One region of the Nocardiopsis sediminis genome, then DNA from elsewhere that is predicted to be linked to it. Evidence: predicted binding sites of a transcription regulator. Region 1 holds the regulator's gene; each other region holds the start of a gene.
The links. The regulator LexA, encoded in region 1, represses DNA repair genes until DNA is damaged. The targets are predictions, from matches to a motif close to TCGAACANNTGTTCGA.

Region 1 (6,397 bases):
CAGCGGCGAGACCACCCTGCGCGCGCAGTTCCGGGAGCAGGCGATGCACGACCTGGTGCGCGCCGAGCTCATCGCCTTCCCGCTGCTGCTGGCCGTCCTGGTGTGGGTGTTCGGCAGCGTCACCGCGGCGGCGCTGCCGCTGGCCGTCGGCGCGGTCGCGGTGGCCGGCTCCGTCGCGGCGCTGCGCGTGATGGCGCTGTTCACCGAGGTGTCCACGTTCGCGCTCAACGTGGTCACCATGATCGGGCTCGGCCTCGCGGTCGACTACGCGCTGTTCATGGTGAGCCGCTTCCGCGAGGAACTCGGCGCCGGCCGGGCCGGGCCCGCCGCCCTGGCCGCCACCCTCCGTACAGCGGGCCGCACCGTCGCGGTCTCCGGGCTCATCATCGGGATCTCCTTCAGCGGGCTGCTCGTCTTCGACCTCGGTGCGCTGCGCTCGATCGGGCTCGGCGGCATCGCCGCCACCTTCCTCGCCATGACCGCCGCCCTGACGGTGCTGCCGGCGCTGCTGGCGGTCCTCGGCAAAGGGGTCGACCGCTTCTCCGTGGGGCGCCGCGGGGGGCGCGCCGCCGCGACGACGGCCACCGGGCCGTGGGCGCGGCTGGCCGGCGCCGTCATGGCCCGCCCGGCGCGCTGCCTGACCGCGAGCGCCGCTGTGCTGGCCCTGCTCGGCGCGCCGTTCCTGCACGTGCACTTCACCACCTCGGGGCCGGAGGTGCTGCCGGAGCACGCCGAGGCGCGCCAGGTCGCCGAGTCCCTGGACCGGGACTTCCCCGGGGCGCAGCGCCCGTTGGCGACCGTGGTCGTCACCGGCCTGGAGCCCGGGCCGGCCGCGGACACCGTCGCCGCGGACTTCGCCGCCCGGGTCGGCGACGTCCCGGGGGTGTCGGAGGCCGGGGTGCTGGGGCGCGACCGCCACCAGGCCGCCATCGTCGTCGACTCCGACGCCGCGCCCAAGTCCGAGGAGGCGCGCGACCTCGTCCAGCGGCTGCGCGCCCTGCCCCCGCCCGACGGCACCCGCACCCTGGTCGGCGGGCAGACGGCCGAGCTCGTCGACACCCTCGCCTCGCTGCGCGCCGACCTGCCCGTGATGGCCGGCGTGGTCGCCGCGGTGACCCTGGCCCTGCTCTTCGCCGCGTTCGGCTCCGTGCTGCTGCCCCTCAAGGCGCTGGTGGTCGGGGCGGTGTCGCTGACGGCGTGCTTCGGCGTGGTGGTGTGGGCCGTCCAGGACGGCAACCTCGCCGGGGTCCTGGGTTTCACCCCGCCGCCCGGGACCGACCCCGCTGTGGTGATCCTCATCGCGGCCATCGCCTTCGGGCTGTCGATGGACTACGAGGTGTTCCTGCTGGGGCGGGTCCGCGAGGAGTGGCTGCGCCGGGGCGACAACCGGGCCGCCGTCGCGGCGGGGATGCAGCGCACCTCCGGCCTCATCACCCGGGCGGCGCTGCTGCTGGTGGTGGTCATGGGCGCCATGGCCACCGCGGACGTGCTGCTGGTCGCAACCGTGGGCATCGGCCTGCTGGCGGCCGTCGTCATCGACGCCACCCTGGTGCGGGCCGTGCTCGTCCCGGCGGCCATGCGGCTCATGGGCACCGCCAACTGGTGGCTGCCCGGCCCGCTCGCGGCTCTGCACCGCCGGATCGACGTCGTCGAGCCCTCGGCGGGCCCGGAGGAGGACGCCCGCACCGCCGAGGAGGCCGGGCGCACCCCCACGCCCGCCTGAGCGCCGTCCCGCCGCGCGGCGGGACGGCGCGGGGACCGGGAGCGCTAGGGGCGCACGGCGGAGTCCAGGAACGCGGAGAGGGCCGGCCCGACCTCGGGGGAGAACGCGCGCTGGGAGTCCAGGACCTCGGCTCCGGGGGCGTCGTCATAGGCGCGGAACACGTGGTCGGCGCCCTCGATGTCGGCCCGCTCGGCGCCGGGCAGCCCGGTCATGAGGCGGTCCACGTCGTCGCGTGCGATCTGGGAGTCGGCCGTGCCCCACAGGACGAGCGTCTCGACGCCGCGGGGGAGGTCTCCGGCCAGGTCGACCGGGTCCATCGCGTCGATCCGGTGCAGGAACGGGGCGACGGAGGGGTCGAACAGGCCGCCCAGCTCGGGGACGGGGTCCTGATCGGGCCGCTCGCCCGCACGGATCAGCGCGATCGCGGACCGGGCATTGGAGAGCACCCGGGTGGCATCGGCCGCCTCCAGCGCGCCCGCGCCCTCCTGGAGCCGGATCTGGTCGGTCAGCTGGCGGTCGACCGTGTCGAGGTAGCGGCCGCCGGGCGGGGCGGCGAGCACCAGCGCCACCGGGGGGTGGTCGCGGACGGCGCCCGGGGCGCGCAGGGCGAACAGCGCGCCCTCGCTGTGGCCCAGCACCAGCAGCCGGCCGGGGTCCACCTCCGGCTGCGCGGCGAGGTGGGCGTAGGCGTCGGCCATCTCCGCCTCGAAGACGTCATAGCCCACCGGGTCGTCCTCGTCGCGCGCGCCCATGCCGGTCTCGCCGCTGCCGAGCTTGTCGTAGCGCAGCGAGGCCACGCCGGCGTCGGCGAGCAGGCGGGCGAAGTTCTCGTTGGTGCCGGCATCGGGGCGAGCGGGGTTGTCGCCGTCGCGGTCGGTGGGTCCGCTGCCGGAGATGATCAGGGCCCCGGGCACCCGGCCCTGGGCTCCGGGCGGCAGGGCGAAGGTCCCGTGGACGGTGTCGGGGCCGCTGTCGAAGCTCACGTCGCGCTCTGCGGGGGTGACGCCCGGGCGCTCCGGAGGCCCGGCGGGTTCCTGCCGCTGCCCGGAGCACGCCGAGGCGGCCAGGACCACGGCGGCGGACAGGGCGGCGGCGCGCACAGCGGCGGGGGCGAAGGGCATGGTCCTACCGTAGGGGGTGATTCGGGCCAGGCCTCCGGACACTTTCAGGCGGAGCCCATTCAGCGGAGCGTCGTCATCACCGATAACCGTTCGGCGTCGAAACGGGAAAAGGCCCGTGATCTTCAATGAAGATCACGGGCCCGTTCCAAAGCGTGGTGAAGTCGTTATCGCGCAGGACGTTAGACCTCAGATGCGCCGGAGAACGGCGACCACTTTGCCCAGGATGGTGGCTTCGTCGCCGTTGATGGGCTCGTAGGCGTCGTTGCGCGGGAGCAGCCACACGTGGTCGCCGTCGCGCTTGAACGCCTTCACGGTGGCCTCGTCGTCGAGCAGGGCCGCGACGATGTCGCCGTTGTTGGCCTCGGGCTGCTGGCGGACGACGACCAGGTCACCGTCGGTGATGGCGGCGTCGATCATGGAGTCGCCGACCACGTTCAGCATGAACAGCCGGCCCTCGCCGACGAGCTGCTTGGGCAGGGTCAGGACGTCCTCGATGGCCTCCTCGGCCAGGATCGGGCCGCCCGCTGCGATGCGGCCCACGACGGGGACGTCGGTGGCGCGGGTGCCGTCGGCCCGGGGCTGGTCGTCGAGGTGGTCCCAGGAGCGCACCGTGGGCTGTCCGGGTATGCGAATTTCGACCGCTCGTGGGCGATTCGGATCGCGGTGAAGATAGCCCTTGCGTTGCAACACCTTCAGTTGGTGCGCGACACTGGAGGGGCTCGACAGGCCCACCGCGTCGCCGATTTCCCGGATGGACGGTGGGTACCCCCGCTGCCGCACGAAACGGTGGATGCAGTTCAGCACGCTCTGCTGACGGGCCGTCAATTTCGGCGCACCATTGTCCGTAGCGGCCGCGGGATCCCCCGCACCTGGAGACTGCGTGGTGGCGGACCGGAGCGCGGCGACGGATGTCCCGCCCGCGTGAGGTTCCTGCGTTCCGTGGTTCTCCTCCGGCACGGCCGGCCTCCTCGGCGGTCGGTGTTCTGGGCGTGGGGTGTTCGAGCATCGTCAGGATGATCCCCGCGCCCGCGGGGTCGCCCCGTCGACCCGTCTGACAGCGGTAGCGGCCTGTCGCCGATACCGCAGTGAAACATGTCCAACGGTAGTGCCTACGCTGGGCAATATCAAACAAACGTTCGAGACGGTGATGAAAAAATCGCCGAGATGCGGTAATAGTCGAACGCCGGTTCGAAAGCACCGGCGTTCGAAAGTGGGGGTCATGTCCGAACCGTCCGTGTTGCGGCCCCGGGGTCCCGTCCTGTTCGACTGGGCGCAGGAGATTCCCGAGTGGCGCACCGCACCCGTGAAGTTCGCCGCCCGTCCGGCGGCCGCCGGCGCGCGCATGGCGGCCGGCCCGCCCGATCTGCCCGACCTCGACTGCGCCGTCGCGCCGGGGATCCTGCCCGCGGTCGTCAGACGCGGGTGGACCCGCCTCACCCGCCGCGGCCGTGTGGTCCTCGTCTCCACCGCATCCGCCACCGCAACCGGTGTGCTCTCCGTCTTCTTCCTGACAGCCGTCGCGGCCGGGGCCTCCGCCTCCGGCGCGCCCACGCAATCCGCCTTCCTGCCCGCCTCGTCCTCGACCGTCGTCGTCCGCGATGGCGATACGCTGTGGGGGATCGCCGAGCGGGTCCGGCCCGGTGACGATCCCCGTCGGACCGTGCACGAGATCGTGCGGATCAACGAGCTGTCGAGCCCAGAGCTGGAGCCCGGGCAGGAGCTCGTCCTCCCCTGATCCCACACCGCGCCGAGGCGCACATTCCCGCAGGTCGTACCTGCCCACGCCGGGACCGCGATCCGTCGCGCCCGGCGTGTCGCATGGCGGGGGGCCTGCGGTCCCGTTCGCGTCGGCGGCCCGCCTGTGCGCGACACGCCCGGTCCTGATCCGGGTTTGGCCCGTGTGACCTGGGTGGAGGTCCGTGTCACGTGTGGCGGGACTTGCGCACCCCATCGCGACGGTCATAAGTTGACCACAACATCTAGTGCTCGCCCGGAACAAGCGGCCCAGAACTTGTGCTTTAGTAGGTATCCGTTCTTGCCGTGCTTCCGGATCCCCCGGTACCACCGGTCCGGTGGGGGTGCGAGGACATGACCAGGGCTGCCCGGATGACCACGGGCAGGCCCGAGACCGCTGCGCGGAGATGGCGACCGATGCCGAAGATGCAGATCCTGGGGAGGGCGCGCCGACATGCACTGTCCGTTCTGCCGTCATCCTGACACCCGCGTCATCGACAGCCGGTCCACCGAGGACGGAGCCGCGATCCGCCGCCGCCGGACCTGCGCCGAATGCGGACGCCGGTTCACCACCCAGGAGACCGTGCTGCTCATGGTCGCCAAGCGCTCCGGCGTGACCGAGCCGTTCTCCCGCACCAAGATCGTCGCCGGGGTGCGGCGCGCCTGCCAGGGGCGCCCGGTCACCGAGGACGCGCTCGCCAAGCTGGGCCAGCAGGTCGAGGAGGAGATCCGGTGCCGCGGGATGGCCGAGATCCCCGCCCATGAGATCGGGCTGGCGATCCTGGGGCCGCTGCGCGACCTCGACGAGGTGGCCTACCTCCACTTCGCCTCGGTCTACCGCGGGTTCGAGTCGCTTGCGGACTTCGAGAACGAGATCGCCACCCTCCGGGCCGACCGGGCCGGTGTCGCCCAGGGGGACGCTCCACAGGGGTAGCGCCGGGCCGGTCGAGAGGCCCGTGGCGCGATGAGGAATGAACCGCCACCCGTTACGTGTGAAAGCGGGGGCGTGTGTTGGGTATGTGACGAGTACAGGGGGAGCGACATGACGGAGACAACCGGGGCGTCGGATCAGCGCAAGGGCAGGGGCCGGCGCAAGGGCCTGAAAGTGGCGCGGATCTTCACCACTCCGGGCGTGCACCCGTATGACGCGCTCGAGTGGGAGCGCCGCGACGTGGTCATGACGAACTGGCGCGACGGCTCGGTCAACTTCGAGCAGCGGGGCGTCGAGTTCCCCGCGTCGTGGTCGATGAACGCCACCCAGATCGTCGCCAGCAAGTACTTCCGCGGCGCGCACGGCACCCCCGGGCGCGAGTGGAGCCTCAAGCAGCTCGTCGACCGCGTGGCCGGCATGTACACCGAGACCGGCCGGGCCAACGGCTACTTCGCCTCCGACGAGGACGCCGAGATCTTCGACCACGAGCTGAAGCACGCCCTGGTCAACCAGCTCTTCAGCTTCAACTCCCCGGTCTGGTTCAACGTCGGCACCACCTCCCGCCAGCAGGTCTCGGCCTGCTTCATCCTGTCGGTCGACGACACCATGGAGTCGATCCTCGACTGGTACAAGGAGGAGGGGATCATCTTCAAGGGCGGATCCGGCGCGGGGGTCAACCTGTCGCGCATCCGCTCCAGCAAGGAGCTGCTCTCCTCCGGCGGCACCGCATCGGGCCCGGTGTCCTTCATGCGCGGCGCCGACGCCTCGGCGGGCACCATCAAGTCCGGCGGCGCCACCCGCCGCGCGGCCAAGATGGTCGTCCTCGACGTGGACCACCCCGACATCGAGGAGTTCGTCCAGACCAAGGCGCGCGAGGAGGACAAGATC
Region 2 (6,397 bases), on a different contig from region 1:
GCGAGGTTGTTCTCCGTTGACCGCCACACCCACCATCGGGGTGCTCGCCCTCCAGGGCGACACCGCAGAGCACCTGCGCGTCCTCGACGGGCTCGGTGTCACGGCCGTGCCGGTGCTGCGGGCCGCCGAACTCGACGGGGTCGACGGCATCGTCATCCCGGGCGGCGAGTCGACCACCATGTCCAAGCTCGCGGTCCGCTACGAGCTGATGGAGCCGCTGCGCAAGCACATCCGCGAAGGCCTGCCCGCCTTCGGGACCTGCGCGGGGATGATCCTGCTGGCCGACCGCATCATCGACGGCACCGCCGACCAGCAGACCATCGGCGGGATCGACATGACCGTGCGCCGCAACGCGTTCGGCCGCCAGACCGAGTCCTTCGAGGGCCGGGTCGCCGTCGACGGCGTTGAGGGGCCCGATGTCGACGCCGTGTTCATCCGCGCCCCCTGGGTCGAGGAGGTCGGCTCCGGCGTGCGCGTCCTCGGACAGCTCACCGACGGGGACCGGGCCGGTAGGATCGTCGCGGTACGACAGGGGGGGCTGCTGGCCACCTCATTCCATCCCGAACTCACCGGGGACCCGCGTATCCACCGGCTCTTCGTCGACATGGTGAAAGGAACGGTATGAGCGGCCACTCAAAGTGGGCCACCACCAAGCACAAGAAGGCGGTCATCGACGCCAAGCGCGGCAAGCTCTTCGCCAAGCTGATCAAGAACGTCGAGGTCGCAGCGCGTACGGGCGGCGGGGACCCTGACGGCAACCCCACCCTGTACGACGCCATCCAGAAGGCCCGCAAGAACTCCGTGCCGCTGGACAACATCGAGCGCGCCCGCAAGCGCGGCTCCGGCGAAGAGGCCGGCGGCGCCGAGTGGCAGACCATCATGTACGAGGGCTACGCCCCCGGCGGGGTGGCGCTGCTGGTCGAGTGCCTGACCGACAACCGCAACCGCGCCGCCTCCGAGGTGCGCGTGGCCGTCACCCGCAACGGCGGGTCCATGGCCGACGCCGGCTCGGTGTCCTACCTGTTCAACCGCAAGGGCGTCGTGATCGTGCCCAAGGAGGGCACCAGCGAGGACGACGTCACGCTCGCGGTCCTCGACGCAGGGGCCGAGGACGTCAACGACCTCGGCGAGGCCTTCGAGGTGGTGTGCGAGGCCACCGACCTCGTCGCCGTGCGCTCCGCGCTCCAAGAGGCCGGGATCGACTACGAGTCCGCCGAGAGCTCCTTCCTGCCGAGCATGGAGGTCCCCCTGGGCGAGGACGACGCCAAGAAGGTCATGCGCGTCGTCGACGCCCTGGAGGACTCCGACGACGTCCAGAACGTCTTCACCAACGCCGACATCCCCGAGGACGTCCTCGAGAAGATCGGCTGACCGGCCGCCGACCGCGGCCACGCACGTTCGCCTCGGGCCCCGCTCTCTCGAGCGGGGCCCGAGGCGTTCACCCGGGCTCGATAGGGTGTCCATCGGCCGCCTCCGCGCGGCCCCGGCCCCGTCGCCCGGGCCCCTCCGGGTCCGACGGCCCCCGTTCGCGACCCCGGGCCGGGCATCCCGCCCGCAGTCTCCCCCTTGGAGCAGTCCGCTATGACCACCCCCGGCGACAACCCCTACGAGCAGTACGGCCAGCAGCCCGGGTACCAGCAGCAGCCCTACCAGCAGCAGCCGCAGGGCGGCGGCGCCCCCTACCAGGGCGGCACATCGGGCCCCGCGACCCCGCCCCCCGGCACGGCGCAGCCGCAGGGCCAGGGGTTCTTCGGGGCCCTGTTCGACCTGAACTTCACCCGGTTCGTCACCGTGCAGTTCGCCAGGACCCTGTTCCTGATCTGGCTCGTCCTCGTCGGCGTCGTCACCTTCACCGGCGTGGTCGGCGCCTTCGCCTCGATCGTGGTCACCCCCGTGTCCTCGCTGCTGTCCGTGCTCGGCGCGCTGGCCGCGGGCGGTATCTCGGTCCTGCTGGGCCGGGTCGGGCTGGAACTGGCCATCGCGGTCGCCCGCACCTCCGACGACATCGCCGCCCTGCGCCGCAACAGCGGAGCCTGACAGCAGGGCGCGATGCGGCGCCCGCCCGCGCATGTCGCCCGTCCGCCCGTCCCCGCACACCGGTAGGCTCGGGGACTGCGAACGGGCGTTCGAGCCCGGCGGACCCGGTGCGACGGAGGAGACGCGTGCGAGTTCTGGGGATCGACCCCGGCCTGACCCGCTGCGGCGTGGGGGTGGTCGACGGCGCGATCGGCCGGCCGCTGGCATTCGTCGCCGCCGGTGTCGTGCGCACCCCGCCCGACGGCGACCTCGCCGCGCGCCTGCTCGGCATCGAACGCGGCATCGAGGGCTGGCTCGACTCCCATGCCCCCGAAGCCGTCGCGGTCGAACGCGTCTTCGCCCAGCACAACGTCAGCACCGTCATGGGCACCGCCCAGGCCAGCGCCATCGCCATCACCTGCGCGGCCCGGCGCGGGCTGCCCGTCGCCCTGCACACCCCCAGCGAGGTCAAGGCCGCCGTCACCGGCAGCGGCCGAGCCGAGAAGGCGCAGGTGCAGACCATGGTCGCCCGGCTGCTGCACCTGGACGCCGCCCCCAAGCCGGCCGACGCCGCCGACGCCGTCGCCCTGGCCATCTGCCACATCTGGCGCGGCGGGGCGCAGGCCCGCGTCGCGGCGGCGCAGCAGGAGTTCGCCCGCAAGGTCGAACTCGCCCGCCGGGCCCGCGCCACCGCCACCACCGACCCCGGGAAGAGGTGACCGAAGCGTGATCGCGTTCCTCAGCGGCCGGGTGGCCGCCCGAGGCGGCGGCACCGCCGTGATCGAGGTGGGCGGTGTCGGCATGACCGTGCAGTGCACCCCCGCCACCCTCGCCGGGCTGCGCGTCGGCGACACCGCCACCGTCGCCACCTCCCTGGTCGTGCGCGAGGAGTCGCTGACCCTGTTCGGCTTCGCCGACGACGACGAGCGCGACGTCTTCGAGCGCCTCCAGACCGCCGGCGGGGTCGGCCCGCGCCTGGCGCTGGCGATGCTCGCGGTGCACACCCCCGACGCACTGCGCGCCGCGGTCGCCGCCGAGGACACCGCCGCGCTCACCCGCGTGCCCGGCATCGGCCCCAAGGGCGCCCGGCGCATCGTGCTGGAACTGCGTGACAAGCTCGGCCACCCGCAGACGGGCGCCCCGGAGGTCACCGATGCCGCGCCCGCAACCGCGGCGGCGGCCCCCTGGCGGCCTCAGGTGGTATCCGGCCTGATCAACCTGGGCTGGTCGGCCAAGGACGCCGAATCCGCCGCCGACGCCGTCGCCCCCGAGGCGGCCGCGGCGGGGGAGCGGCCCGACGTCGCCACGCTGCTCCGCAGCGCCCTGCGCAAGCTGAGCCGTGCCTGAGAGGAGCCGGACCCCCGCCATGGCCGAACACGAACGCGACGTCGTCTCTCCCGACGCCGACCTCGACGAACGCGCCCTCGAGGGTGCCCTGCGCCCCAAGCGGCTGGAGGACTTCGTCGGCCAGGAGCGCGTGCGCGAACAGCTCTCGCTGGTGCTGCGCGGCGCCCAGCGGCGCGGCCGCGCCCCCGACCACGTGCTGATGTCGGGCGGGCCGGGCCTGGGCAAGACCACCCTGGCCATGATCATCGCCGCCGAGCTTGGCGCCCCGCTGCGCATCACCTCCGGCCCCGCGATCGAGCGCTCCGGCGACCTCGCCGCCGTCCTGTCCACCCTCCAAGAGGGCGAGGTCCTCTTCCTCGACGAGATCCACCGCATGGCCCGGCCCGCCGAGGAGATGCTCTACGTCGCCATGGAGGACTTCCGGGTGGACGTCGTGGTGGGCAAGGGGCCCGGGGCCACCGCGATCCCCCTCGACATCGCCCCCTTCACCCTGGTCGGCGCCACGACCCGGGCCGGCCTGCTGCCCGCCCCGCTGCGCGACCGGTTCGGCTTCACCGCGCACATGGACTTCTACCGCGCCGACGAGCTGGAGCTCATCCTGCGCCGCTCCGCCGGCCTGCTCGCCGCCGACCTCGACGACGACGCCGCCGCGGAGATCGCGGGGCGGTCGCGGGGCACGCCGCGCATCGCCAACCGGCTGCTGCGCCGCGTCCGCGACTACGCCGACGTGCGCGGCGACGGCCGGCTGACCCTCGACATCGCGCGCTCCGCCCTCAGCCTCTACGAGGTCGACGTCCAGGGGCTCGACCGGCTCGACCGCGCCGTCCTCGACGCCCTGCTGCGGCGCTTCCGCGGCGGACCGGTCGGGCTGTCCACGCTGGCGGTGTCGGTGGGCGAGGAGCCCGAGACCGTCGAGGTGGTGGCCGAGCCCTTCCTCGTGCGGTCCGGTTTCATCGCCCGCACGCCGCGCGGCCGGGTCGCGACCCCCGAGGCGTGGGCCCACATGGGCCTCACGGCGCCGCCCGACGCCGCGTTCGGCGCCGGGGCGCCCGCCGACGGCGCCGCCGCACCCGCCGCCGGGCCGTGATGACCGCGTGACCGACACCGGCGTCCACGGCGCGTAAGGTGGGGCCTGGGGCCGCTCCGGCCACATCGGCGCCGGTAGGGAACTCGCGGACCGGTCCCGCTCGTTGAACCGGAAAGCGCCGGCATCAGGGCCTGCTTTTCGGATGCTTTCGGATGCCCCTACCGCCAGGGTCACACAGCGGGGGCCCAGCCCCGAAATGATCCGAAGAGCAGGGCCGGGCGCCGCGCAGCAGTGGCAGCGGCCACGAGACGAACGTCAGGAAGGAACAGCCCCGTGCAGGGCCAATACATACTCGCAGGGGCCGCCGAGCAGACCGGCGGCGCATCCCTCGTCCAGCCGGTCATGATGATCCTGCTGATCGGCGTGGTCTTCTGGCTGCTGATCCTGCGTCCGCAGAAGAAGATGCGCGAGCGCGAGGCCCAGACCCAGCAGCGCCTCCAGCCCGGGGTCGAGGTGCTCACCAAGGCCGGGTTCTACGGGACCGTGGTCGACGTCCGCGACAACGACGTCGAACTGGAGATCTCGCCCGGCACGCGGATCCGGCTGCTGAAGGCCGGTGTCGGCGAGGTGATCACCCCCGTCGACCCGATCGACGACACCCCGGTCGAGGACCGGCCCGACTTCGGCAACGACAACAAGGACGACGGCCCGAAGTAGGTCCGAGCCCGACCTGAGACGGTACCGGTCCCGCCCGGCGGGGCCGGTACCGTCGTGTGCACCCCCTTCTCCCTCGTCCCCGCCCCCTCCCGGCCCCGTGCGCCGCCGCAACCGTGAAGGTGAGCCTCCGTGCCCCAGGACCTTGACCGGCTGATCGCCAAGAGCGTCCGCGACATCCCCGATTTCCCCCAGCCCGGCGTGGTGTTCAAGGACATCACCACGCTGCTGGCCGATCCCGAGGTCTTCGGCGCCGTGGTCGCGGCCATCGCCGACCGCCACCGCGGGGCGACCGTCGACCACGTGGTCGGCCTGGAGGCCCGCGGCTTCATTCTCGCGGCCCCCATCGCGCTGGCGCTGGGCGCCGCGTTCGTCCCGGTGCGCAAATCGGGGAAACTGCCCTCGGATACACTGAGCGCGACCTATGATCTGGAATACGGCACGGCGACGGTCGAGATGCACACCGACGCCATCGCCCCGGGTGGCCGCGTCCTCATCGTCGACGACGTCCTGGCCACCGGCGGCACCGGACGGGCCGCGGTGGATCTGGTCCGCAGAGCGGGTGGTACCGTCGTGGGATTCTCGGTCCTCATGGAACTCGCGTTCCTCCAGGGGCGCGAGAAACTGGCCGACGTGGAGTTGCACGCCCTCTCCGTGGTCTGAGTCCGCCCCCGCGCCGCCCGCTGGGCCGACCAGCCATACGCTCTGACGTGCGGTGATGTCCCCAAGAGCTACACTTGCGGGCATACCCGAACCCCATGGCGCGTTGGTACAGGTGAGCCGATCGAACGCGACGGATGTGACCAGGCGGGCCTCGCCGGGACGACCCCCGGCGCGCTGCCGGGTGAACCGCGGGAGGGGATGTCCATGCCAGGCGAAGCGGTTTCCACCGAGGCGGTCTCAGCGCTGCACGACCATCCGGCGCGCGCCGGGACCAACGGTGAGTGTCGGACGGGCGCCGCGGATTCCGCGGCGCCCGTCCGGCCATCGGGCGCCCATGCGCCCCCGCCTCCCGCCGACCAGGGCACTGACGCCCCCACAGCACCCCCAGGGGATGATGCCCATGACCGGCCCGCCTCCGCCGCTCCGCCCGGCCCGTCCTCTACCGTGCGAGTACGCCGCAGACTCGCCCGCCTCGGCGCCCAGCGGGGGGTGACCATGAACCCGGTTCTCGAACCACTGATCAAGACCGTCCGTGCGACCCATCCCAAGGTCGACGTGCGGCTGATCGAGCGCGCCTACGACGTCGCCGCCCACCACCACCGCCACCAGAAGCGCAAGAGCGGCGACCCC
Region 3 (6,397 bases), on a different contig from region 1:
CTGACCGAACTGCTGGCCGCGCCTTGGAGCGCCCGCACGCGCGTGCACGAATACGGCGGGCGGTCCTACCTGCCGGTCCCCCGCCGCGACGGCGCATTTCCCGCCGGCCACGGCATCGTCTTCGCCGACCAGACCGACCAGCGCCTGTACCTGCTGGACCGGGACACCAAGGAGCCCGTCCCGCTTACCCCGGTCCCCACCCGGCGCGGCGGCCTGCGCTACGCCGACATGGTCCTCGGCCCCGGTGCCGACCACGTCATCTGCGTCCGCGAGGCCCACGGCGACGACGGCCGCCCCACCCGCGCCATCGTGTCCGTGCCGCTCTCCGGCCACGCCGCCGACGACCCCGGCGCCGTGACCGAACTCGTGACCGGCGCCGATTTCTACGCCTCCCCCGTCCTGTCCCCCGACGGCGCGCACCTGGCCTGGGTCGCCTGGAACCACCCCCGCATGCCCTGGGACGGCACCGAGCTGCGCGTCGGCGCCTTCGACGGCGGAGCGCTCAGCGGGGTGTACACCCTCAAGGGCGGGGTCGGGGAGTCCGTGCTCTACCCCTCCTGGCGCGACGACACCCACCTGTACTTCGTCTCCGACTGGCCCGGGTGGTGGAACCTCTACGAGATCGGCCTCACCGGGCAGGCGATCGCGCTCTACCCGGCCGAGGAGGAGTTCGCCGGCGGGTTCCTGCTGGGCTGGGCGCCCTACCGGCGGCTGGCCGACGGCCGGATCGTGGCGCTGCACGGCGGCGCCGACCTGCGCCCCGGCGTCTACGACCCGGCGACCGCGGAACTGACCGCGTTCGACACCCCGCTGACCACCTGGGAGACCCTCGCCTCCGACGGCGGCACCGTGGTCGGCCTGGCGGCCGGCCCCGCGACCCCGCAGAGCCTCGTCCGGCTCGACCCCGGCACCGGCGCCACCGAGACGCTGCGGCGCTCGCGCGACGACCTGCCCGAGGCCGCCTACCTGCCGCAGCCCCGGGCGGTCACGCTGAGCGGGCGCTACGGCGCCGAGGTCCACGCCACGGTCTACCCGCCCACCAGCCCCCGGGCCACCGGCGATGGGCCCGCCCCCTACGTTGTGTGGGTCCACGGCGGCCCCATCGCCCGCGCCACGACCGAGGCCGACCTCGCCAAGGCGTACTTCACCAGCCGCGGCATCGGGATCATCGACGTCAACCACGGCGGGTCGATCGGGTTCGGCCGCACCTACCGGGAGCGGCTGCACCAGCAGTGGGGGGTGGTCGACGTCGAAGACGCCACGGCGGCGGCGCGCTCCCTGGTCGACGACGGCCTGGCCGACCCCGCGCGGCTCGCCGTCCGGGGCGGCAGCGCCGGCGGGCTGACCACGCTGCTGGCGCTCACCGGCGACACCTTCGCCTGCGGCACCTCGCTGTTCGGCGTCACCGACCTGCTGCGGCTGGCCAAGGAGACCCACGACTTCGAGTCGCGGTTCCTGGACTCCCTGGTCGGCCCGCTGCCCGGCTACGCCGCCGCCTACCGCGAGCGCTCGCCGGTCAACCGGGCCGACGAGGTGGGGGTGCCGGTGCTGCTGATCCAGGGGGCGCTGGACACGGTGGTCCCGCCCGCCCAGGCGCACGCCTTCGCCCGGGCGCTGGGTGAGCGCGGCATCCGCCACGCCTACCTGGAGTTCGCGGACGAGGGCCACGGGCTGCGGGCGGCGGAATCACGGGAACGCGCGCTGGAGGCGGAGCTGGCGTTCTACGGTGAGGTGTTCGGGTTCACCGCCCCGGGCGTGCCCGGCATCGAGCTGGTGACGGAGTTCCGCGAGCCCGAGCCGGAGCCCGACCTCGTGGCCGAGCCATTGCCGCCGCTGGACGGCCACCCCGCCGGCGCGCCGTCGCCCGATCCCGCCTGAGCGGCATCGCGCCTGAGCCGCATCGCGCCTCCGGGCGCCGGGCGCCTGACGGGTCCTCGGTCCGCCCGGCCCGGTAGATCGGGGCCGAGGTCGGGGACGAGGCCGGTGCCGTGGGCCCGGCCGATGGTCGCGATCGGCGCCCTGGGCCCCGCTCGCCGGCTAATCGAGCCCAGGGTCGGGGAGGTCGAGTTCGGCGCCCTCGGCCTCCAACTCCTCGCGCACCACGCGGTAGGCCAGGCCCGCGGCGTAGCCCTTGCGGGCGAGCATGCCCAGCGCCCGGCGGACGCGGACCTCGGGGGCGTGGCCGCGGGTGGAGTCGAGCTTGCGGCGGGCCAGGCGGCGGGCGGTGTCCTCCTCCTGGCCGGGGGTGATGTCGTCGACGGCGTCGCGCACGATGTCGTCGTCGACGCCGCGGCTGCGCAGCTCGGCGGCCAGGGCGCGGCGGCCCAGCCCCCGGCCGGCGTGCCGGGAGTCGACCCAGGCGCCCGCGAAGGCGGCGTCGTCGATCAGCCCTGCCTCGCTGAAGCGGCCCAGGACGGAGTCGGCGACCTCTGGATCGATACCACGCCGCTCCAGGGCGCGGGCGAGCTGGGCGCGGGTACGCGGCGCCGCGGTGAGCATGTTCAGGCAGATACCGCGGGCCTTGGCCTCGGGGTCCTCCGTGGTCAGAGCTCCGTCACGCCGCGACGCCCGGGCAGCGGCTTCTCCCCTGGCCGACCGGGACGGGCGGCCCGAAGCCTCCCCCTCGGGCCGGTGGGCGCGGCCCGAAGCCTCCCCGTCCGACCAGGGCAGGTGGGCCGGACCCTCCTCCGGCCGGGGTGGACCGGCCGGAGGAGTCGGCGGACGGTGGGACGGGCCGCGGCGGTCCCGCGGCTCAGGCATCCGTGGCCGGGGCCGCCGCCTTGGCCTTGGCCGTGCGCTTGGCGGGCGCAGCGGCCGCCGCTGCGGCGGCGGGCGCCTTGGCCGCCGGGGCGTCCTTGGCCGTGTCCTTGGCGCCGGCGACCGGACCGGAGCCGGCGCTGTCGTCGCCCTGCATGGGGATGCCCAGCTTCTCCTTGATCTTCTTCTCGATCTCGTTGGCCATGTCGACGTTCTCGCGCAGGAAGTTGCGCGCGTTCTCCTTGCCCTGGCCCAGCTGGGTGCCCTCGTAGGTGTACCAGGCACCGGACTTGCGCACCGTGCCGTGCTCGACCCCGAGGTCGATCAGCCCGCCCTCGCGCGAGACCCCGACCCCGTAGAGGATGTCGAACTCCGCCTGCTTGAACGGCGGCGCGACCTTGTTCTTGACGACCTTCACCCGGGTCCGGTTGCCGACGGCGTCGGTGCCGTCCTTCAGGGTCTCGATCCGCCGGACGTCCAGCCGCACCGAGGCGTAGAACTTCAGCGCCTTGCCGCCGGTGGTCGTTTCGGGCGACCCGAACATGACTCCGACCTTTTCGCGAAGTTGGTTGATGAATATCGCGGTTGTCCCGGTTTGGTGCAGTGCGCCGGCGATCTTGCGGAGGGCCTGGGACATCAGGCGGGCCTGGAGGCCGACGTGGCTGTCGCCCATTTCGCCCTCGATCTCGGCGCGCGGGACCAGGGCGGCCACGGAGTCGATCACCAGGATGGAGACCGCGCCGGAGCGGATCAGCATGTCGGCGATCTCGAGCGCCTGCTCGCCGGTGTCGGGCTGGGAGAGCAGGAGGTCGTCGGTGTTGACGCCGATCTTCTTGGCGTATTCGGGGTCGAGCGCGTGCTCGGCGTCGATGAACGCCGCGATGCCGCCGAGGCGCTGGGCGCTGGCCACCGCGTGCAGGGCCACGGTGGTCTTACCCGAGGATTCGGGGCCGTAGATCTCCACGATCCGGCCGCGGGGGATCCCGCCGATGCCGAGCGCGACGTCCAGGGCGATCGCGCCGGTGGGGATGGACTCGATCGGCGGGCGGTCGTCATCGCCGAGGCGCATGACGGAGCCCTTGCCGAACTGGCGCTCGATCTGAGCGAGCGCGGTTTCGAGAGCCTTGTCTCGGTCAGCAGCTGCCACGGGGAACCCCTGTTGGGTCGGTGTCTTCTTCTTCATCTCGGGAGCGACGCTACGCGGTCGCGGGGACATTCGGCGACGGCACCGCCCGGCCTGTGGACGGCGCCGGACCGACGGGCGGCGGCGGGCCCGGCGGCCGCGCCGGTGGAGGCGTTCGCGCCGGGTGCCCCGGGCCGCGTCCTGGCTCCGGTACAGCGCTACCCTACCCGAACTTCTGTTCGATGATTCGAAGTCCCGTTCGCTTTTTCCCACTCAGCCTGCGAGGCGTCGGCGGGTCGGACCGGGGCGAACCGGGCGGGACCGCACGCGGATGGTACGCGGCCGCGGGTATCAGCGCGATGCAGCGGGGATGTCGAACGTGTCGCAGACCGCCCGCCATACCTCCTTCGCGCTGACGCCGTCGGCGAGGGCCTGCTCCACCGTCCGCGACCCCAGCGCGTCGATCACGTAGTCGCGCGCCAGGCTCTCGGCGTAGCCCTCGCCGAACTGGTCGTACATGCGGTTCCACATCTCGGAGAGTTTCATCGCCTCAAGTATCGGGGCCCTGAGCGGCGGTGTCACTTCAGGGCGCCCCGTTCCCGCACGTCCCCGGACCGCCACCCGGAAACCGTCGGCCCGGCGGTGCAGACTGGGGGCATGACCACCGACGATGCCTCCGCGGACGCGACGGCCCGCTTCTCCGGTGCCACGCGGGCCTGGTTCGGCGGCGCGTTCCCCGGCGGGGCAACGCCGGCCCAGGCCGCGGCCTGGGCGGCGATCGCCGAGGGCGACAACACCCTGGTCGTGGCGCCCACGGGGTCGGGAAAGACGCTCTCGGCGTTCCTCTGGGCGCTGGACCGGCTGTCGTCGGCGCCCGCCGCTCCGCAGGACCGGGCGCGGCGCTGCCGCGTGCTCTACGTCTCGCCGCTGAAGGCGCTGGCCGCCGACATCGAGCGCAACCTGCGGGCGCCCCTGTCGGGCATCCGCCGGGCCGCCGAGGACAGCGGGCTGGAGCCGCCCCAGGTGTCGGTGGGCGTGCGCACGGGCGACACCCCCGCCGACGAGCGCCGATCGCTGGCCACCCGGCCGCCCGACATCCTCATCACCACCCCCGAATCGCTGTTCCTGGTGCTGACCTCGCAGGCTCGCAACGGCCTGGCCGGGGTCGAGACGGTCATCGTGGACGAGGTGCACGCGCTGGCCGGGACCAAGCGCGGCGCGCACCTGGCGCTGACCCTGGAGCGGCTCGACGCCCTCCTGGACCGGCCGGCTCAGCGCATCGGCCTGTCGGCGACGGTGCGGCCGCCCGAGGAGGTGGCGTCGTTCCTCGGCGGGCCGCGCCCGGCCACGGTGGTGGCGCCCCCCGCCCGGCCGCACCTGGAGGTGCGCATCTCCGTCCCGGTCGAGGACATGACGGAGCTGGAGGCGGCGGTGGCCCCCGGCCGCACCGACGACCGCGCGTCCAAGGCGCGCACGTCGATCTGGCCGCACGTCGAGGAGAAGGTGCTCGACCTGGTGGAGCGGCACCGGTCGAGCATCGTGTTCACCAATTCGCGGCGGGTCGCCGAGCGGCTGTGCGCCCGGCTGAACGAGCTGGCCGCCGAGCGCGCGGCCCCGGCGCGGCCCGATGCCGTCGCGGCCGAGGTCATGGGGCAGGCCGGGCAGGCGTGGACCGGCGACGGCGCCGCTCCGGTCGCGCGGGCGCACCACGGCTCGGTGTCCAAGGAGGAGCGCGCGCTGATCGAGGCGGACCTGAAGGAGGGCCGGCTGCCGTGCGTGGTGGCGACCTCCAGCCTGGAGCTGGGGATCGACATGGGCGCGGTGGACCTCGTGGTGCAGGTGGAGTCGCCGCCCTCGGTGGCGAGCGGCCTCCAGCGGGTCGGCCGGGCCGGGCACCACGTGGGCGAGGTCTCGCGCGGCGTGTTCTTCCCCAAGTTCCGCGGTGACCTGCTGGCCGGCACCGTGGTCGCCGAGCGCATGCGCGCCGGGGCGATCGAGGAGCTGCGGATGCCGCGCAACCCGCTGGACGTGCTGGCGCAGCAGGTCGTGGCCATGGCGGCCATGGACGACTGGGGCGTGGCCGATCTGGCCGCCCTGGTGCGGCGGGCGGCCCCGTTCGCGACGCTGCCCGACTCCGCCCTCGCGGGGGTGCTGGACATGCTGTCGGGGCGCTACCCCTCCGACGAGTTCGCCGAGCTGCGGCCCCGTGTGGTGTGGGACCGCGAGGGTGCGGGCGGCGGGACTCTGCGGGGCCGGCCGGGGGCGCAGCGCCTGGCGGTGACCAGCGGGGGCACGATCCCCGACCGGGGGACCTACGTCGTGCACCTGGCGGGCGCCGGGGCCGCGCCTGAGGGCACACGGCGGGCGGCGCCCACCCGGGTGGGCGAGCTGGACGAGGAGATGGTCTACGAGTCCCGCGTCGGCGACGTGTTCGTGCTCGGGGCGAGCGCCTGGCGGATCGAGAACATCACCGCCGACCGGGTGCTGGTCTCCCCCGCTCCCGGGCGGCCGGGCCGG

Region 2: ruvC (crossover junction endodeoxyribonuclease RuvC) is a predicted target of LexA. The motif match lies at 2,115-2,130, and genes of this name have one in related genera.
Region 3: recA (recombinase RecA) is a predicted target of LexA. The motif match lies at 4,108-4,123, and genes of this name have one in related genera.

What each region holds. Positions count from the first base shown of each region.
Region 1 is NZ_JBHSBH010000015.1:501,686-508,082, reverse strand. Features, by position in the region: gene ACFOVU_RS24785 (MMPL family transporter) at 1-1,723, shown strand, start outside; gene ACFOVU_RS24780 (alpha/beta hydrolase) at 1,768-2,844, opposite strand; gene lexA (transcriptional repressor LexA) at 3,031-3,801, opposite strand; gene ACFOVU_RS24770 (LysM peptidoglycan-binding domain-containing protein) at 4,064-4,579, shown strand; gene nrdR (transcriptional regulator NrdR) at 5,033-5,512, shown strand; gene ACFOVU_RS24760 (vitamin B12-dependent ribonucleotide reductase) at 5,621-6,397, shown strand, end outside.
Region 2 is NZ_JBHSBH010000004.1:755,689-762,085, forward strand. Features, by position in the region: gene pdxT (pyridoxal 5'-phosphate synthase glutaminase subunit PdxT) at 17-625, shown strand; gene ACFOVU_RS07465 (YebC/PmpR family DNA-binding transcriptional regulator) at 622-1,371, shown strand; gene ACFOVU_RS07470 (DUF4282 domain-containing protein) at 1,582-2,037, shown strand; gene ruvC (crossover junction endodeoxyribonuclease RuvC) at 2,163-2,735, shown strand; gene ruvA (Holliday junction branch migration protein RuvA) at 2,743-3,363, shown strand; gene ruvB (Holliday junction branch migration DNA helicase RuvB) at 3,383-4,450, shown strand; gene yajC (preprotein translocase subunit YajC) at 4,724-5,107, shown strand; gene ACFOVU_RS07495 (adenine phosphoribosyltransferase) at 5,237-5,767, shown strand; gene ACFOVU_RS07500 (RelA/SpoT family protein) at 6,263-6,397, shown strand, end outside.
Region 3 is NZ_JBHSBH010000004.1:405,274-411,670, reverse strand. Features, by position in the region: gene ACFOVU_RS05930 (S9 family peptidase) at 1-1,878, shown strand, start outside; gene ACFOVU_RS05925 (regulatory protein RecX) at 2,038-2,760, opposite strand; gene recA (recombinase RecA) at 2,753-3,904, opposite strand; gene ACFOVU_RS05915 (DUF3046 domain-containing protein) at 4,232-4,426, opposite strand; gene ACFOVU_RS05910 (DEAD/DEAH box helicase) at 4,538-6,397, shown strand, end outside.